3 regions of the Glutamicibacter sp. 0426 genome follow, and region 3 is predicted to be linked to each of the others. Evidence: riboswitches for the same ligand, from Rfam matches in the RefSeq annotation. Region 3 holds a riboswitch; each other region holds the start of a gene.
What was found. Region 3 has a riboswitch for S-adenosylmethionine ahead of BKX98_RS11395 (O-acetylhomoserine aminocarboxypropyltransferase/cysteine synthase family protein). Riboswitches for the same ligand answer to the same signal wherever they lie in the genome.
Positions count from the first base shown of each region.

Region 1 (6,538 bases), on a different contig from region 3:
CAGCGTAGTCAGGCTGCCGGCCGCGCAACAGCTTTGGTTCGTGGCGAGATCGCGATCAGGACGAGCACCAACAAGAGGCTGAAGCTGAATACCGAGATGAACCCCATGCCGGTGGCGGCCATTGCGAAGATGACGCCACCGATGGCGGTGACCCCGGCATTGCCCAGGGAGTCGGCCACGGTCATTGCCGATGAGTTGAATCCCTGCTCGTCCTTGGCGGACAGGGCCAGCATGTTCACGTTTTGCCTCGGGAAGATCATGCCCATGCCGAAGCCGCCCACAGCCCATCCGCAGACCAGCACGAGCACCGGCGGATGGAAGACCGCGGTAGCCAATGCAGTTGAAATCGCTATGCAGCCGGCAATCGCCCCCACGGTGATGCAGGTGGAGGATTCCACCTTCTCCCCCAGCTTTCCCTGCAGCCATGAGCCCACCGACCAGCACAGTGCCGACGCCGTCAGGATCAGGCCGGCCCGGTCGGGGCCCAAGTGGTAATCCTCGCGCAGCAGGTAGGGCAGGTAGACTTCCACGCCGAAGAAGGCACCGGCCACGAAGATGCGGGTCATGATGGTGGACGGCAGTCCCCTGGCCAAGCTGAATGTGCCCTTGGGCAGCAGCGGGCGAACCGCGGCCAGGGCTACCGCCAGCGCCAGGATCAGCCCGAGCAGGGACCAGCGGCCCTGCGCATTTCCGAGCAGGTTCATGCAGATGACAGACAGCCCGGTCAGGCCTGCCAGCACCAGCCGCTTGGCGGAAATCGGCCCCAGGTCAGGATTGCGCGTCGAGCTCAACGACTTCAATGCCGGCACGACCCCGCAAAACGCGAGAACCACCAGCACTGCCACGCCGGAGAACACCCAGCGCCAGCCGAGGTGCACGGCGATCAGGCCTGCTATCCAGGGGCCGATCATCGCCGGGATCACCCAGGCGGTAGCGAACAGGGCGAAGATCTTCGAGTGCAGGTGCCCGGGGTACGCCCGGGCAATGAGCACGTAGATGGCGACGGTGATCGCGCCACCGCCGATTCCCTGCAAGACGCGCCCGGCAATCAGCGTCTGCATGTTCTCGGCCGAACCGCAGATCAGCAGCCCAACGCAGAATACGGCAACGGCGATGAACAGCGGGTGCTTCGGGCCCCACCGGTCGGTGACTTCTCCGGCGGCCACCATCCCCAGCATGCCGCTGGCGATCGGTGCGGCAAAGGCCAGCGCGAAGTAGCGTTCACCGTCCAGCAGCTCGCTGACCAGCGGCATCACCGTCGTCACGGCCATGGATTCGAAGGCGACCAGGAAGACGAGCACGAACATGCCAAGGGTGGTGGCAAGATACTGCGGAGCATAGATGGTGGACTCGGCACGCTCGGTTGATTGGCTGCTGCGGTTCAGGGGCATGCAACCATGATCTCAGGTTTCTCCTAGCCGCCGATCACGTGCAGGCTGAACGCCGCGAGGAAGCCCAAGGTCACCAGCAATCCGGTGTAGTCGTGCTCCACCTTGTAGGCTTCGGGAACCATGGTGTCAGCGATCATCGTCAAGATGCCTCCGGCAGCGACGGCGGTGGCGAAGGCCAGCACCTCGCCGGGCATGGATTCCAACAGCAGGGCTCCGAGGAAGGCCGCGATGCCGCAGGAAATGGCGATGGCGCCCCAGAGCAACGCGATCGAGGATCCCTTCTTCCCGGACGCTTTCATCTGGGCGGTGCTCGCCAGGCCCTCGGGGACATTGGAGATGAAAATGGCGATCAGCATTGCCGGATTAATGCTTGCGCTGGCAACAACGGTCAGTCCCAGGGCCACGGATTCTGGAATGCCGTCGATGAGCGCGCCGACCGCGAGCGCGGATCCGGACGAATCCTGCTCGTCTGCGCGCTGCGCCTGCCTTTTTCCGGTCCGCCAGTCCAGCAGCCGGTTCGCACCGAAATACAAGGCAGCGCCCACAATGACACCGCCCAGCGTCGCACCAAGGCCACCGGTGCCATAGGCTTCGAGCACCAGCTCGAAGGCCAGGGCGCTGATCAGGACCCCGGCGCCGAAAGCCATGATGGCGCTGACCCAGACCTTGGGGATCTTCAGCCACCAGGCAGCACCGGACCCCAGCAGCAGGGCGGACCCGGCCACGGTGCCCCAAAGCAAAGCCTGCAACGAAGCGAACATGGCACCCACTATAGCCAGCAATGAGCCGGGTTAGTAGGTGCCATATGAGTTCTGACTGGGACTAACCCTCGTTGGACATGTTATTGAAACGCGAATAGTGGCCCTGGAAGGCCACGGTGATGGTCTTGGTCGGACCTGCACGGTGCTTCGCGATGATCACGTCGGCCTCGCCCGGACGGTTTTCCTTGTCGTACACGTCGTCGCGGTGCAGCAGGATGACCATGTCGGCGTCCTGCTCGATCGAACCCGATTCACGCAGGTCCGAGACCATGGGCCGCTTGTCGGTGCGCTGCTCGGATCCGCGGTTCAGCTGCGACAGCGCGATCAGCGGCACGTCGAGCTCCTTGGCCAGTAGCTTGAGGTTACGCGAGAACTCCGAGACTTCCTGCTGGCGCGATTCCACGCGCTTGCCCGAGCTCATCAGCTGCAGGTAGTCGAGGATGATCATGCGCAGCTCGTTGCGCTGCTTGAGCCGGCGGCACTTGGCGCGGATTTCCATCATGGACATGTTCGGCGAATCGTCGATGAACAGCGGGGCTTCGTTGAGCCGGCCCATGGTCGTGGCGATCTTGGTCCACTGCGCATCTTCCACCGAGCCCTTGCGCAGGTCCTGCAGCTGGATAGACGCTTCGGCCGAGAGCAGGCGCATCGCAATTTCGTTGCGGCCCATTTCCAGGGAGAAGAATACGGTGGCCATGTTGTGCTTGATGGCAGCCGAACGGGCGAAGTCCAGCGCGAAGGTCGACTTGCCGACGGCGGGACGGGCAGCGATGATGATCATCTGGCCGCCCTTCAGGCCCTGGGTCAGCTCGTCGAATTCGTAGAAGCCGGTGGGCACGCCGGTGATGCCGTCGCCCGCGTTGGCCGCGTTCTCGATCTCGTCGACCGTGTCTTCGATGATGTCCGAGAGGCGCACGTAGTCCTCGCTGCTGCGGTTCTCGGCAACCTTGTACACCTCGGCCTGGGCTTCGTTGACGATTGCGTCGACCTCGCCATCCGGCGAGTAGCCCATCTGGACGATGCGCGTACCGGCGTCAACCAGCCGGCGCAGCACTGCGCGTTCGCGCACGATTTCTGCGTAGTACCCGGCATTCGCCGCAGTGGGAACCTGCTGGATGAGGTTGTGCAGGTAGGCAGCGCCACCCACGCGCGAGATTTCGCCGCGCTTGGTCAGCAAGTCGGCTACGGTGACCGCATCGGCTGGCTCGCCGCGGCCGTAGAGGTCAACGATTGCCTCGTAGATGGATTCGTGGGAGGGACGGTAGAAGTCGGTGCCGCGGATGGATTCAACGACGTCGGCAATCGCATCCTTGGAAAGCATCATGCCGCCGAGCACCGACATTTCGGCCTCGATATCCTGTGGCGGCTTGCGCCCTGCGTCGGATTCCCGTCCTTCGTAAACCGGCTCAGCACTCATTGCAGACACTTCCATCCCCTATTGACCCGCTGGGAAAATTCTCCTTGCCCTCATGGCAACGCTTCATCATGTCAGTCGATACGGACATTTAGCTGTAAAGCGCCTGTGGATATTTCTCTCCCGAAGCCAACACTAGGGCTGTTATTAACAGGCGTAAACCTCATTATCCACAGAATATGTGGATAACACACCGCTACCTGTGGACTCCCCTGTTCACAGTCTGGGGAGAACCCTGTGGATTACCCCACTCTACACACCGGTAACACCGATTGACTAGGCTGTTTGCATTTTCACACTTGTGGAAAGAAAGTTAATTCATTGAAGGTCATGCCAACCACATCGAGGTTATCAACACCCACAATCGCCCAGTTTCCGGGGTTTTTGCTCCTTTGTTCACATTTCCCCACACTTCATCCACAGTTTTGTGGATAACACTGTGGATACTGTTAATTCTGCAAAACCCTTAGTCACCACGGATTATTGTTCGCTATCAAGACTCCGAGCCCGAAGTAGTTCACAACCGACAAGAATTTCATCGCTCAGGGCCGTGGATAACTTGATGTCGCCGACGTGGCGTTGCGTGAATTTGAAGCCGTAACTGGGCTCTTGGCGCACTGCCGCCGATTTACCTCCGCAATCAGCTGCAGTGGAAGTGCAATTACACGTCGAACTTGCCCGCAGTGCATGGGCTGCATGTAGTCCAGGGTTGCTGCCGGTGCGCCCGGAGATCAAGAGGCATCGCGCCTAGTTTTCAGATTGGCGCAAGGATAAAGTGATTCCGCAGGCCTCGAAATCAAAAAAGCTTCGGCCAGATCAATACGTTGATCTGGCCGAAGCTTTGGAAGTTCAGAAGGGCTTAGACGAGCTCGGGAACCGGCAGTGAATGGAAGCGCGAATCGTGGAAGATCTGCGGTGAGTGCTTCGAGATGCGGTGCCCGTGCACTTCCATCAAGATCACCCAGTGATCCCCCGCTTCGACCTCGTTGTAAATCGAGGTTTCCAGCCACAGCGTGGACTCGTTAATGAACAGTGCGCCCTGCTCCGAGGAATAGGTGTCGATCCCGCGGAATCGGTCGCCGTTCTTCGACGCGATCTGAGCACACACTCCTTCATTGCGTTCGCTGAGCACCGAAACGCCGATGCGGCCAGCGTTGCGCAGTTTTGGCCACGTATTCGATGATTTCTGCACGGCGAACATCACCAGTGCTGGCTCGAGGGAAACACCCACGGTAAATGACGAAGCCACAATGCCGGTCTTCTCGCCATCCAGTTCTGCACAGAGGGCGGCTACGCCTGACGGATGCTGAGCGAAAACCTTGCGCAGGGTCAACGGGTCAAGTTCAAGATTCAATGACATGGCTCGATTCCTTCGGGTCTTGCCCACCGCGCAGTAGTCCGCACGCCGGAGCTTCTTGCTTCTCGAAGCCGCCAGAGTTGGAGTTCCGCGCCGTGTGCGGTACTTGTTCCAGCACGTTTTTGCGTGGAACCGAATCCTCACCTGGAGCACCCCACTACCGTTGAGAGGGTTGCCGATCAGCAAGCCAGGGCTTATAGCTGATGCTCTTGATTCTGCTTAAAACAATATGGGTGATTACGAAGCAGCGTCAAACAATTCACTTCTTAAATCGAAATACTCCGTCATTCATTCGGTGAACCGCGGTCATTTCTGGTCGCAATCGCTCATTTGTTCGCCACACATCATGTCCTGCTCGCCTTAATGCTGAGGAAGCGGCTTGCAACGGAATCCCTGACCGGTTCGGCCCCCAGTACCTGTTCTGCCGGTTGGCAACGAGCCTCGGCCCGCCCGGACCAATCACGGTCCAGGCGGGCCGGGAAACCTCAGGTACTTCCGCGCTTCAGAGCCGGTGGAAGCTTTCGGCGAGTGCGTACACCGGGGTGTCCAGCCCCTCGTAGCGGGCCTTGAGCTGCAGCCCGAGGTACTTGGAGTAGTGGCGCGACTGGTGCAGGTTGCCGCCGTGGAACCACAGGTTCTTGACCCTGGTCGGCTTCCACATGTTGCGCAGCTCCCCCTCCCACGGTCCGGGATCCTTGGTGGTGCCCGACCCCAGTCCCCAGCACTTGCCCACCTCGTCGGCGACCTCCTGGGATATCAGCTGCGCGGCCCAGCCATTCATGGAGCCGTAACCGGTCGCGTAGACCACCGCATCGGCGGGCAGCTCGGTGCCGTCGGCCAGTACCACGGAATGCTCGGTCAGGTGCGAGACTTCTCCCTTGGCAAGGGCGATGGAACCATCGGCCACCAGCTCCGAGGCGCCGATGTTGATGTAGTAGCCCGAACCGCGGCGCAGGTACTTCAGGAACAGGCCCGAGTCGTCGTCCCCGAAGTCCAGATCGAACCCGGCATCGGTCAGCGACTGGTAGAACTGAGCGTCATCCTCGCGGATCTGGGCGAAGGCCGGCTTGTGGAACTCGGGCAGAACCTTGTACGGGATCGAGGCGAAGATCAAGTCCGCGGTATTGTGGTCGATCGCGTTGGCCAGCGCCTCCTCCGAGTACAGCGGGCCGAGCACGGTCTTCATCAGCGATTCGGAACGCACGATATGGGTGCTGGAGCGCTGCACCATGACCGGCTTCGCTCTGTTGTTCACCAGGTCGGCGCAGATGTCGTGAGCTGAATTGTTCGACCCGATCACCACCACGTTCTTGCCCCGGTAGGCCTCGCCGCCAGGATGGGTCGAAGAGTGGTTCTGCTCGCCGGCGAAGATGTCCTGCCCCGGGTACTGCGGCAGGTTCGGGATGCCTGACATGCCGGTGGCCAGGACCAGATGGGTGGGGCGCAGGGTCAGCGGCTGGCCGCCGCGGATGACGTCGACGATCCAGCCCTCGCCTTCGGAGTCCTTGCGTGCGCCCACCGCCTCAGTCAGGGACCAGTAGTCCAGCTCCATGAGCTTTGTGTAGCACTCCAGCCAGTCCCCCATCTTGTCCTTCGGGGTGAACACCGGCCAGTG
Region 1 covers NZ_MPBI01000003.1:435,023-441,560, forward strand. The annotation lists gene BKX98_RS10340 (MFS transporter) at 9-1,391, opposite strand; gene BKX98_RS10345 (ZIP family metal transporter) at 1,415-2,152, opposite strand; gene dnaB (replicative DNA helicase) at 2,214-3,569, opposite strand; gene BKX98_RS10355 (flavin reductase family protein) at 4,426-4,926, opposite strand; SAM riboswitch class IV at 5,021-5,138, opposite strand; gene BKX98_RS10360 (NAD(P)-binding domain-containing protein) at 5,426-6,538, opposite strand, start outside.
Region 1: another riboswitch for S-adenosylmethionine. It lies ahead of BKX98_RS10355 (flavin reductase family protein); the one in region 3 lies ahead of BKX98_RS11395 (O-acetylhomoserine aminocarboxypropyltransferase/cysteine synthase family protein).

Region 2 (6,538 bases), on a different contig from region 3:
GCCAATGAAGGTCCCCTCGCTGAACTCCCCGCAGATGCGCCGGATCCTGGCCTCCAGCTTCATTGGCAGCGCGATCGAATTCTACGATTTCATCCTCTATGCCACCGCGGCCTCGCTGGTCTTCAACAAGGTCTTCTTCGTGGGACTGACCCCAGGCGTGGCAATCTTCGCCTCTTTCGCCACCCTGGCTGTGGGCTACCTGGCCCGCCCTCTGGGCGGCATCATCTTCGGCCACTTCGGCGACAAGATCGGGCGCAAGGGCGTGCTGATCACCTCGATGGCCATGATGGGCGGCGCCTCGACGCTGATCGGGCTGCTGCCTCCCACTGCCCAGATCGGCATGCTGGCCCCGATCGCACTGATTACCCTGCGCATCGTCCAGGGCCTGGCCGTGGGCGGCGAATGGGGTGGCGCCATGCTGATGGCTCTCGAGCACGCGCCGAAGGAACGCCGCGGCTTCGCCGCGAGCTTCGCGAACATGGGCGGCCCGGCCGGCGCCGTGATGGCTACCTTGGCGGTCTCCGCCGTCTCCATCATGCCCAATGAGCAGTTCCTGGCCTGGGGCTGGCGCATTCCGTTCCTGATCAGCATCGCGCTGGTGGGCATCGGGCTGGTCATCCGCCTGAAGGTCACCGAATCCCCGCTGTTCCTGGCCCTGGAAGACAAGGCCGAAGAGCGCAAGACCCCGTTCATGGAGGTCATCACGAAGTACCCGAAGTCGGTCATCCGCGGAACCCTGGTGGGCATGAGCTCCTACACCGTGCAGGGCCTGATGACCGTCTGGGCCATCTCCTACGTGGTCGAGGAAGTCGGTTTGGACCGCACCGCGGTGCTGAACATCAAGGCCATCGGTGCCGCATTGACCGTGGTGGGCATCTGGGTATCCTCCCGCTACTCCGACAAGCTGGGCCGCCGCCCGGTCATGATGGTCGGCATCCTCGCCGGCGCCGTGGCCGCCCTGCCGATCATGTGGATGCTGGAACTGGGCCAGCTGTGGCTGTTCGCCATCGCCCTGTTCGTGGCCAACGGCATCATCCAGGCGTTCATCTTCGGGCCGTTCGGCGCGTTCACCGCCGAACTGTTCCCCACCCGCATCCGCTACACCGGCGCCTCGCTCGTCTACCAGCTCTCCTCCACCGTGGGCGCAGGCTTCACCCCGATGATCGTCGCCGGCCTGGTGCTGCTGGGCGGCGGATCGCTGTGGATCGCCGGCGCCGTCTGGGCTGCCGCGTTCATTGTCGCCGCGCTGGCCATGCGCGGCATCAAGGAAGGCCGCGACGCGGACCTCGAAGCCGAGGAGATGAGCCACTAGAACCTTGGTGCCTGGAGCGCGGAGCCGGCTGGAACCTATGGGTTCCGGCCGGCCTCGCGCTCTTTCTCGGCACCGGTTTCCTCGCAGAAATCCAGGAACGCGCGCAGCCGCAGGCTCAGGCGTTCCGAGGCGGTATAGGCCACGCAGATGTCGCTGACCCCGACCTCGCCTTCGATCTCCAGCACCGACAGCGGCAATCCGTCATAGCTCAGGTTGACCGGCGGACGCTGCACCAGCACGGTGTAGCCCAGTCCGCGGGCCACCATCCCGCGTACCGCCTCGAAGCTCTGCGAACTCCAGCGCACCTTCGGGTCCAAACCCGACATGCGCAGGTTCACCAGCTGGTTATCGCGCACCGTGGGAATGTCCAGGGAAACGAAATCGTCATCGGCCAGCTCGGCGAGCGCAACCGAGGTGCGGTCCGCCAGCCGGTGGTTCCCGCCCACCAGCACATAGGGACGGCCCGACATCACCCGGCGCCAGGAAACCTGCGGCAGCAGGTGGCGGGTATGGGTGAGCACCGCATCCAGGTGGCCCTTGAGCATGCGTTCTTGCAGCTCGGCGCCATCGCCTTCCACCAAGGTCACCTGCAGGTCCGGGTGGACATTGGTGAAGCGTTCGCAGATCACCGGGATCCAGAACGCTGCCAGCGAGGAATAGCAGCCGATCACCAGCGGGCCCGAGAGCTTGGTCTGGCGTTCGACAATCAGGTCCTGCACCTCTTCGGCATGGCGCACCAGCGCCCGCGAATCCAGCAGGAAGTCGGTGCCGACAGCGGTGAGCACCACCCCGCGCGCCCGGCGGCGCACCAGCAGCTGGGAGCCGACGGCGCGCTCCAGCTCGTCCATCGACTGCGACATGGCGGCCTGGGAAATATGGCACTGCTTCGCCGCCGCGGAAATGGAGCCGAGTTCCGCGACGGCGACGAAGTACTGCAGCTGGCGCAGGGTGTAATTTATCACCCACACAGTCTAGCCAGCGGGCGATTCTGCAGGCGCAAAACAACAGGCCCAGCATCGGCAAAGAATGCTGGGCCTGTTACGGAAATGGAAGCTACTTCGAGGCGCCGATCGCCCACACGCGTGGAAGCTCGGTGCCGTTGACCGCCAGGTCGCCAATCAACCGCGCCTTGAAGACCCAAGGGTTGTGGTTGCCCGCGGTTCGGGCATTGCGCCAGTGCCGATCAAGGTTCTTGCTCACGCTCGTCGCGCTGGCAGCCAGCGCATCGAAGGCATGTGTGATGGCATTGAGCACCAGCGGGGTGAGCACCACCTGCGCCTGCGCGCTGGCCAACTCGGCCGCATCATTGGCCGCTTCGTCCTCTTCTGCGCTCGCCTGGCCGGTGTGCAGCGCCAGCGCTGTTTCGTAGGCTCCCTGCAACGCCGCCGAAACGCGTTGAACCGTTGCCGCGGCGGCGAAGGATGCAGCAGAGACCTCGCCGATCACCTGCAGCAGCTGCGGGTCTTCGGCCGCCACATTGGCTGCGGCATGGCTGAAGGTCCGCTTGCGCGCTTTCAGTTCGGCGGCGAAGTCCCGCTCTGCCGCTTTGGCGGAGCCGGCCAGGACCGCCAGCAGCACCTGCTGGTAGAACGCGGTCTGGTACTTGAAACGGGTGTCGAAGTCGATCAGGTCTTCCTCGGCCACCACCGCATCGGTGAACGTGGAGGTTCCGGTACCCGTGGTGCGCTGGCCGAAGCCATCCCAGTCATCGGCCAGCTCGACACCGGGCTGGTGGCGGTTGACCGCGGCGATCACGCGTTTTCCGGTGTCGGTGCGCTCGGCATAGGTGTCCAGCCAGTCAGCGAAAATTGAGCCGGTGGAATAGTACTTGGTTCCATTGATCTTGAACCCTCCCTCGCCGTCCGGGGTGACCTTGGTGATCACGTCGCCGACCTTCACGGTTCCAACCTCGGTCCACGAGTTGCCCACCAGTTCCCCGGCGGCGAAGCGGGCCAGCCACTTGTCACGACCCGGACCCGGCTCTGCCACCAGCCGATCCTCGACGAAGGCGAAGTGCGCGCGCAGCGCCTGGGCGATATTGGAATCAGCGGCCGCAAGATCCACGAACAGCTCGAAGAGCTCAGGCAGGGTCGCCCCGGCCCCGCCGTGCGATTCCGGAACCCGGATTGCGCCGAAGCCGGCGGCAGCCAGGTCCGCGACTGCCTGGTAGGGCAGTTCGCCGGTGCGGTCGCGTTCGGCAGCTCCCTGCGCGATGTCCGCGAAGAGCGGGGCAAAACGGGCTTTGAGCCCTGCAAGCCGAGTGCCAGTTGCAAGTACAGTCATCGTTCAGTCCAATCCGTGGGAATTTCTAGGTGTAGAGCGAGAGCGGCTGGGATTCTCCGCGCAGGAAGTACGCGCCGACCTCGATCTTCTTGTAGTCCACCGGGTCATGCAGCGAGTGGGTGCGCACATTGCGCCAATACAGGTCCAGGCCCACCGAGCTCGCGGTCGAGGATGATCCGGTCACCTCGAAGATCCGGTTCGCCACCTCGACGCCCACCTCGGTGGAAACCACCTTGGCTTCGGCAATTTCCACTGCCAGCGCGGCCCGCTCGGGCTGGGTGACGTCTCCGGCCTTCGACAGCAAGGCATCGAATTTCCGGCCGAGCTTCTCGGTCAGCGCCGCCACCGCGGCGGTGCGGGCCTTGAGCTCCCCGACGATCCGCTGGAAAATCGGATCCTGGGCGTAGGTGTCGGCCTGCGAGAACAGCCAGGCGTTCTTGCGGCCCAGCAGGATCTGCTTGCCACGCTCCAGCGCTCCTTCGGCAATGCCCAGGTAGAAATTGGCGAAAGCCAGCTGGATGCCCGGGGTGAGCAAGGTGGACACCGGTTCGTCGGTGACGAATCCGAGCAAGTCCTCGGCTTCAAGCCTGACGTTGTGGTACTTCAGCGAGTTGGATGCGCTGAGCCGCTGGCCCAGGTAGTCCCAGTCGTCAACGATTTCCAGTCCTTCGATGTCGCGGGGCAGCACGAAGGCGAGAATCTGCCCGTCGTATTCCCCGCCCTGGACCAGCGCGTTGATGACGATGACCTCGCCAACACCGGAACCAGTGGAGAACCGCTTGGCCCCGTTCAGCCGGTACCCATCCCCTTCGACGCTCAGCGTCAGATCCGGGTCAACCGGATTCACCGAATCGCCCCAGAGCCACCCGCCTTCCACGGTGCGTTGCCACCACTTGCCTTGCGCCCCCGCCGGAGCATAGAAGGCAATGCCCGACTGGTTGATGTAGTGGTAGGCCAGCAGCTGCGCGATGGATCCATCGGCCGCCGCCAGGATGCGGACCACGTCGAATGCCGTTTCCCAGTGGGCTCCTGCTCCGCCGAATTCTGCAGGCACCAAAAGGTTCAGCAAGCCGGCTTCGCGCAGCAGCTGCACCTCGGCGAATGGCTGCTGGTTCTTGCGGTCGCGTTCCAGGGCGTCTTGTGCGAGCGTGCCTGCCACCTGCTGGGCAACTTCGCGCCACTGCTCCAGCTCGGTTTCGCTGGCGTTCCCATAGTAGGGAACTCGGCGTAGTCCGGTGTCTTGTACGGTATCTTGCACTGTCATCTTCTTCTCCCTTGCGTTGCAGGTTCCGAAGGACGCAGGGTCCCTGCGATTCCATCGATCCTGGCGTTAGCACTACCTGCGGGATGCAGGCTTGCTGCGGCGTCGCGGAGCCAGGTCTCTCAGCCGCTCTGGATGGGTTGTGCTCCGAGTCAACCACTGCCGGCAGCAGTCACGGAAGGGCACTGTCATGCGAGGGAACGGCAGGACAAAATACGTCATCTTCGAGCCACCTGCTTGCCTGATCGATGGCTGCGCGGCCTTCATATGACACTTGCATGACGAAATTTGAACTCGGGAACTGCGCAACTTCCGAATAGGATGGCTGTTCACGGCGAATAGGCAGGATAGGTGGAACGTGGATCCAGCAAGCGTCATCTCCTTCATGTTCGGGTTGCTGGCCATCACTTTGGTGGCAGCGCTCCTCGCACCCATGGCCCGGGATGGAAAGCTCGCGCGCAATGCGGCCATCGGCATCAGGACGCGCCACACCTTGGCCAGCGACGAGGCCTGGTTGGCAGGGCATCGGCGGGCTGCGCCGCTGGTGGCCGCGGCTTCCTGGGCCGGCTGGGCCATGTTGTCCGGTGCAGCGATCCTCTGCGTGCTGGGCCAGTTCGGTTTCGCCTTCGCCACGACCGGCGCAGGTTATCTGGCCATTATCGTGTTGCTGATGGTCTCGGCTGCCAAAGCGAACCAGGCCGCGCGAGGCATCTAGCGGGCAGGACGTCGCTCTTCGGCTACCGCTTTCAGACACATCCTTAAAGCAACGGATCGCGCCATCGGCAGATGGTGCGATCCATTGCTTGCTGGGCCAGCGTCCTGCTACAGCAGCACGGCTCCCAGGAGCAATACCGTCAGGAAGGCGGCGGTACCCTGAATGGCGGTCGCCACGCTCAAGGTCTTGTATGCGGTAATCACCGGAATGCGGCTGAGCTGCGACACGACCCAGAAGTAGGAGTCGTTGGCGTGCGAGACAACCATCGCACCGGCACCGACGGCCAAGACCGTGAGCACCATGCCCAGTTCCGAACCCAGACCCAAGGAGCCGAGCATCGGCGCGACCAGCGCAGAGGTGGTCACCATGGACACAGTGGACGAGCCCTGCGCGGACTTCAGCGCAGCGGCGATCAGGAACGGCACCGCCAGGCCCAAGCCCAGGCCGCTGAGCGAATCCGAAAGGATCGTGGTCAGATCCGAGGCTGCCAGCACCGCGCCGAAGCCCGCACCGGCACCGGTGATCAGCAAGATCGGGGCAGCGGTGCGCACGGCTTCATGCATCTGCTCATTGAAGACCGCCAGCTTGCTGTCGCCGCTGAGCAGGAAGGTCGCGGAGATCAAGCCGAAGATCAGGGCGATCACCGGAGTACCGATGAAGGAAAGGATTTCCAGGGCAATGCCCTCGCCGAACGGGTGCGAAGGCAGCTTCGCAATGGAAGCGGCGCAGATCAGTACCAGCGGAACCAGGATCGGCATGAATGCCAATGCCGGGCTCGGCAATTTGCCGAAGCTCGCGCGCAGCTGCTCGTAGTCGAGTTCGGAGATGTCGTCATCGCCCTCGCTGGGCAACGGGGTCCACTTGGACTTGTTGAAACGGCTGGCGTAGGCCAAACCTGCCAGCGCAGAGATGGCGGCAACAGGCAAGCCGACGGCGATGATCAGGCCCAGGTTGTCGGCAACCCCGA
Region 2 covers NZ_MPBI01000003.1:312,674-319,211, forward strand. The annotation lists gene BKX98_RS09785 (MFS transporter) at 1-1,312, shown strand, start outside; gene BKX98_RS09790 (LysR family transcriptional regulator) at 1,348-2,274, opposite strand; gene BKX98_RS09795 (acyl-CoA dehydrogenase family protein) at 2,366-3,595, opposite strand; gene BKX98_RS09800 (acyl-CoA dehydrogenase family protein) at 3,621-4,859, opposite strand; SAM riboswitch class I at 4,908-4,998, opposite strand; gene BKX98_RS09805 (SdpI family protein) at 5,215-5,571, shown strand; gene BKX98_RS09810 (GntP family permease) at 5,679-6,538, opposite strand, start outside.
Region 2: another riboswitch for S-adenosylmethionine. It lies ahead of BKX98_RS09800 (acyl-CoA dehydrogenase family protein); the one in region 3 lies ahead of BKX98_RS11395 (O-acetylhomoserine aminocarboxypropyltransferase/cysteine synthase family protein).

Region 3 (6,538 bases):
GTGTCGGTCCGTTGTCTCTAAATCTCGCGTCAGAACTGCCTGAAAGAAACAGCTATTCTGCGCAAATAGCCCGCGAAATGTTCCTGCGAAGTGACCCGATTTAGCACGGAATTGACACGATAAATCCAAAATGGGCCTTTTCCAGCATTGTCGACATCTCACCGAGGGTCAAATCAGATCCTTGATTTCACGCCATTTTCAACGTTGGATACGCACTGGATCAAGATGTTTTCGCTGGTGCCGCGATCCGTGTGAGCTTCCTCGCCTCACTCGGATTTCCGGTTTCCGCTTCCGCTAAATCCTTCCCCGCCCCGAATTACCTCCGAAATCGGAATGAACCATTCTCCACTTCGTTTATTCGTCTCGAATATCCGGAATTCAACAATCACCTCAGCTTCGATTCCCCTCCGCCAAGGCATGCCTCAAAAGGCATACTTACTGCACAGAAGCTCTTTCGGCGCATTGTTGCCACTCACCAACTTGTAACCTGTAATACATTCGAACTTATCTTGACTCATTCAAAATAAGCGGGCATGCTGGTTACATGACATCAAAGGCAGGGATCGAGCAGGTGCTGAAGGCGGCATCGATGCGGGTTACGCAACCCCGCGTTGCGGTACTGTCCGCTGTCACTGCGCACCCGCACGCGGATACCGAAACCATCATTTCGGCCGTTCGCGAAGGGCACCCCAATGTGTCGCACCAAGCTGTCTACGATTCGCTGAAGCTTTTCACGAAGCTGGGAGTCATCCGGCAGATACAGCCGCAGGGCCATATCGCCCGCTACGAAGCCCGCGTTGGCGACAATCACCACCATGTGGTGTGCCGCCAGTGCGGCAAGCTGGCGGACGTCGACTGCGCTGTCGGCGGCGCCCCGTGCCTGCATGCGTCCAACGATCACGGCTTCAGCATCGACGAGGCCGAAGTGATCTACTGGGGCACCTGCCCTGATTGCCAGGCCGCGAATGCGCAGAAAGATGTCGTAGTAACCCCCTAGATTTGCCATCACGCAGGACTCGTTCCCGCGTGGCGGACATGAACCGCACAATCCCCTAAAAAATCCGGAAGGAAGAGCACATGTCTGAGACGACCGCAGGTCAGTGCCCAGTAGTTGGCGCGGGTCGAGTTCACCCAACCCAGGGCAACGCCAATACCGAATGGTGGCCGAACAAGCTGAACCTGAAGATCCTTGCTAAGAACCAGCAGGTATCGAACCCGTTGGATGAGGACTTCGATTACATCGAGGCGTTCAACGCACTGGACATGGAGGCCCTGAAGGCCGACTTGGCCGAGATCATGACCCAGTCCCACGACTGGTGGCCAGCAGACTTCGGACACTATGGTCCGTTCTTCATCCGCATGGCTTGGCACTCCGCCGGCACCTACCGCTCCCACGATGGGCGTGGCGGCGGCGGCGCAGGCCAGCAGCGCTTCGCCCCATTGAACTCGTGGCCAGACAACGTATCGCTGGATAAGGCTCGCCGCCTGCTGTGGCCGGTAAAGAAGAAGTATGGCCAGGCCATCTCCTGGGCCGACCTGATCCTGCTGGCCGGCAACGTGGCTCTGGAGGACATGGGCTTCGAGACCTTCGGCTTCGCCGGCGGCCGCAAGGACGTCTGGGAAGCTGACGACGACGTTTACTGGGGCCCTGAAAAGGTGTGGCTGGACAACGAGCGCTACACCGGCAAGCGCGACCTGGAAGCCCCTCTGGCTGCAGTCCAGATGGGCCTGATCTACGTGAACCCCGAGGGTCCAGACGGCAACCCGGATCCGCTGGCTTCGGCCATCGACATCCGCGAAACCTTCCGCCGCATGGGCATGAATGACGAAGAGACCGTAGCGCTGATCGCTGGCGGCCATACCTTCGGCAAGACCCACGGCGCCCACGCCGATGACAAGATTGGTCCGGATCCAGAAGCAGCTCCGCTGGAAATGCAGGGCCTGGGTTGGAAGAACGGCCACGGCACCGGCAAGGGTGCAGACACCGTGTCCTCCGGTCTGGAAGTGACCTGGACCTACCACCCAACCCGTTGGGACAACGAGTTCTTCCACATCCTGTTCGCTTACGAGTGGGAACTGTTCGAGTCGCCAGCAGGTGCCAAGCAGTGGCGCCCGGTCAACGGCGGCGGAGCCGGCCTAGTTCAGCCTGCGTTCGACACCTTGGAGAAGCGCGAACCGCGCATGCTGACCAGTGACCTGGCACTGCGCTTCGATCCGATTTATGGTCCGATCTCCAAGAACTTCAAGGAGAACCCGGACAAGTTCGCCGACGCCTTCGCCCGCGCCTGGTTCAAGCTGACCCACCGCGACATGGGCCCGAAGTCCCGCTACTTCGGCCCAGAGGTTCCAGCCGAGGACCTGCTCTGGCAGGATCCGCTGCCGGCTGCTCCAGAAACCACCCTGGGTGCCAAGGAAATCGCCGAGCTGAAGTCCCTGATCAACGACGCTGGCCTTTCGGTGCAGCAGCTGGTCTCCACCGCGTGGAAGGCCGCAGCGACCTTCCGTTCTTCGGATAAGCGCGGCGGCGCAAACGGCGGCCGCATCCGCCTGGAGCCGCAGGTTTCCTGGTCAGTGAACCAGCCGGAGCAGCTGAAGCCAGTAATCGCCAAGCTCGAGGAAATCGTTGACCAGTTCAACGCCACCTCCGAGATCAAGGCATCCTTCGCCGATGTTGTGGTCTTGGCCGGCAACGTCGGTGTTGAGCAGGCTGCCCTGGCAGCCGGACAGCAAGTCGAGGTTCCATTCACCCCGGGTCGCGTTGACGCAACCCAGGAGCAGACCGACGTGGAGCAGTTCGCTTGGCTGGAGCCAGTCGCTGACGGCTTCCGCAACTACGACTCCGGTTTCCTGAACTTGCCTAGCGAGTACCTGCTGATCGACCGCGCGAACCTGCTGGGCCTGTCGGCTCCGGAGATGACCGTGCTGCTCGGCGGCCTGCGTGTCATCGGCAACAACTGGGACGGCTCGAACAAGGGCGTCTTCACCGACACCCCGGGCGCTCTGACCAACGACTTCTTCGCGAACCTGCTGGAACTCGGTCTGGAGTGGATCCCGTCGGCTGACGAGCAGACCTACACCACCACCGACGGCCGTTGGACCGGCAGCCGCGTGGACCTGGTCTTCGGCTCCAACTCGGAACTGCGTGCTCTCGCCGAAGTTTACGCCTCGGACGACGCCAAGGAGAAGTTCGTCAAGGACTTCGCTACTGCATGGGCCAAGCTCATGGACGCGGATCGCTTCGAACTGCTGGCCAAGTAGCCGCTAGCTTCTGGCAGATAGTGCTGGGCTGTTGCTCCCCTGGTGGGGAGCAACAGTCCAGCATTTGCTTAAGCCGGCTATGGCCAGTTAAAAAAGCGTCGCCGCGCTGCCTGCGAAGTCCGGGTTTTCAAGTTTCAGCAGCTCCGTCTTGGCTTGCAGTCCTCCCAGATAGCCGCCCAATGATCCATCGGTGCGCAGCACCCGGTGGCAGGGCAACACGATGGGAATCGGGTTGGTGGCGCACGCTGAGCCGACGGCTCGCACCGCCTTCGGCTTGCCGATCTGCTGCGCCAGCTGGGCGTAGCTGAGGGTCTGCCCGTAATCGATATGCCCCAGTTCCAGCTGCACTTGGCGGCGGAACTGCGTAGAGAGCTGCAGATCCACCGGGAGCTCGAAACTGTGCCGTGTGCCCTCGAAGTACTCATCGAGTTGCCGGGCGGTCCCATCCAGGCTCGACTTGTCGCGCAGGATGCGTGGGCTGAGCTTTTCCGAGAGCAGCTCAAGTATCCGGTCGTGGCCCTCGGATTCGAATGCCACCCGCACCAGCCCGGCATCGGTGCTGGCCAGCAGCAATGAACCCACTGGGCTGTCGACCATCCGATAGGCGACATCGACAAGTTCAAGCGCGCGGGCTTTTTCAGCGAGCTGGCCTTGCAGCGAGTCGAGGGTTTGCATTTCAGCGGCCGTCGCCTGCTGCTGATAATTTTTTTCGTTCATGGCTGCTCCCGCCATAGTTCCTGGTCGTCTAGCCGGACCCGCAGGTTCTTGATCCCGTCGGCACCGGCCCTGCGGGCAGCGGCTTCGCTGCCCGAAAGGATTTCGGCAATTTGCGCGTAGCTCATCCCGCCCAAGTACCGATAGGCCACGACCTGCCTTTGCTTGCCGGGAAGCTGATTCACCTCGTGCCAGAGCTGAAGATTGTCCAACTGCAGATCCGGCCGGTTCATCCCGGACGCGGGACCATCCATGTCCTGGTCATTAAGGATCTCCGGCTTATGCTTGCGCAACTCGTCAATGGCCTTGTTCCGGGCAATGCGCACCAGCCACGCCAGGACATTGGCATCATCTGGCAGCTGCGGGTACGCCTTGAGCGCGGCGAGGAAGGTTTCGGACCAGGCATCTTGCGCGCGGTGCTCATCCAGCAGGGCGCGGCAAACACGCAGGACGTTCAGTCCATAGTCTTGGACTATCCGCTCGAATGGTGCTTGCATGGCTCTCCTGGGATTTCGCGACCTGCTGGCCTCTCACCATGTAAACGCAACGGCCACCTGTTCTGTGAGGTGTGAATGAAAAATTTTGTCATTCACCCCGCTGCCGCACGGATTCCTAGAATGCCACCAAGTCGGATTCACCGGCGAGCTGCTCAAGCCGGGCCAAATCCACGTCGATAATTTCGCCATTCTCCACGCCTTGGGCTTGCCTGGTTCCTGCCAAGGCGTCGCGAATGGTGCGCATGGTGGCCCCATGGCTCACAATCATGATCTTGCGTCCGGTATGCTTGCTGGCTAGGCCCAGCAGCGCTGGCACCGCGCGGTTCAAGATGTGCGCACGCGGCTCAATCTGGTCTGCGGCGGCAGCCGATTCCTCGTCGCTGACCTCCGCCATGATCCGGCCCTCCAGCGGGCCGAAACCGCGTTCAATGAGTTCCGGAACTGCGTTGCCCGTTTCTGCCCCGATCTGCTGGGCAATCAGCACGGCAGTTTCCCGGGCACGCGCCAAAGGGGATGCCAGAATGAGCGAAAAGTCTTGGCCGATGAGCTTGCGCCCGACTTCGCGAGCTTGCTCGCGTCCGGTTTCGTTCAGCGGGATGTCGGTTTGCCCCTGCAGTCGGCCTGCAAGGTTCCAATCGGTCTGCCCGTGTCGAACCAGTGCCAGCGAAGTATCCATGACTCCAGCCTACCGGTGCCATAGATGTCGAAGAATCTCCGATCACAGGCCCGATACGCAACGTTACGACTCATAGTTGGGTCACGAACGGTCATGTTGCGAAGATTATTACACCATCCCGAGCGGCTGAGAGATCTGGTTCGACGACGCCGCAGCAACCTGCCACATCCGGTGGTTACGGTGCTACCGCCAGAAACGATGCAGCCGCTTACCCGTTGGAGAACGGCAGGAAGCGACATTGATTCCGGGATTCCTGCCTCGATCGCGGCCCGCCCTGCGGTGCACGCGAAACCCCCGTCGACAAGGAGTCGTAAGCCACCATGGCAGATCACAAGTTTGGATTCCGCACCCGCGCCCTGCATGCCGGAGGCACCCCCGATGCCGAGCATGGCTCACGCGCAGTGCCCATCTACCAGACCACGTCGTTCGTGTTCAAGGACGCTGACGATGCGGCCAACCTCTTTGCCCTGCAGAAGTACGGCAACATCTACTCGCGCATCGGCAACCCGACCGTGGCGGCCTTCGAAGAGCGCATGGCTTCGCTGGAAGGCGGCATCGGCGCGGTAGCCACCGGCTCGGGCATGGCCGCGGAATTCGTCACCTTCGCGGCGCTGGCCCAAGCCGGCGACCACATTGTCGCCTCCTCGAAGCTCTACGGCGGCACCATCACCCAGCTGGATGTCTCGCTGCGCCGCTTCGGCGTGGACACCACCTTTATCGACTCCAACGATCCCGCGGACTTCGAAGCCGCGATCCAGGAGAACACCAAGGCCGTCTACACCGAGGTGGTGGCCAACCCGTCCGGCGACATCGCCGATCTGAAGGGCCTGGCCGAGGTGGCGCACCGCCACAACATCCCGCTGGTAGTGGACTCGACGCTCACTCCCCCATACATCCTTCGCCCCATCGAGCACGGCGCGGACATCGTGATCCACTCGGCCACCAAGTTCATCGGCGGGCACGGCACCACCCTGGGCGGCGTGGTCATCGAGTCGGGCAAGTTCAACTGGGGCAACGGCAAGTTCCCCACCATGACCGAGCCGGTAGCCAGCTACGGCAACGTCTCCTGGTGGGACAACTTCGGCGAATACGGCTTCTTGACCAAGCTGCGCAGCGAGCAGCTGCGCGACTTTGGTCCGTCGCTGCCGGCCCAGTCGGCATTCCAGCTGCTGCAGGGCCTGGAGACCCTGCCGCAGCGCATGGACAACCACCTGTCCAACGCCAAGCAGGTCGCCGCCTGGCTGGAATCCGATGAGCGCGTCACCTACGTGAACTACGCAGGCCTGGATTCCCACCCGCAGCACGAGCAGGCCAAGGAGCTGCTGCCCCTGGGCGTCGGCTCGGTCTTCAGCTTCGGCGTGAAGGGCGGACGCGAAGCCGGTGCCAAGTTCAT
Region 3 covers NZ_MPBI01000004.1:66,999-73,536, reverse strand. The annotation lists gene BKX98_RS11420 (Fur family transcriptional regulator) at 545-997, shown strand; gene katG (catalase/peroxidase HPI) at 1,078-3,258, shown strand; gene BKX98_RS11410 (methylated-DNA--[protein]-cysteine S-methyltransferase) at 3,346-3,975, opposite strand; gene BKX98_RS11405 (RNA polymerase sigma factor) at 3,972-4,469, opposite strand; gene BKX98_RS11400 (histidine phosphatase family protein) at 4,585-5,145, opposite strand; SAM riboswitch class I at 5,256-5,367, shown strand; gene BKX98_RS11395 (O-acetylhomoserine aminocarboxypropyltransferase/cysteine synthase family protein) at 5,466-6,538, shown strand, end outside.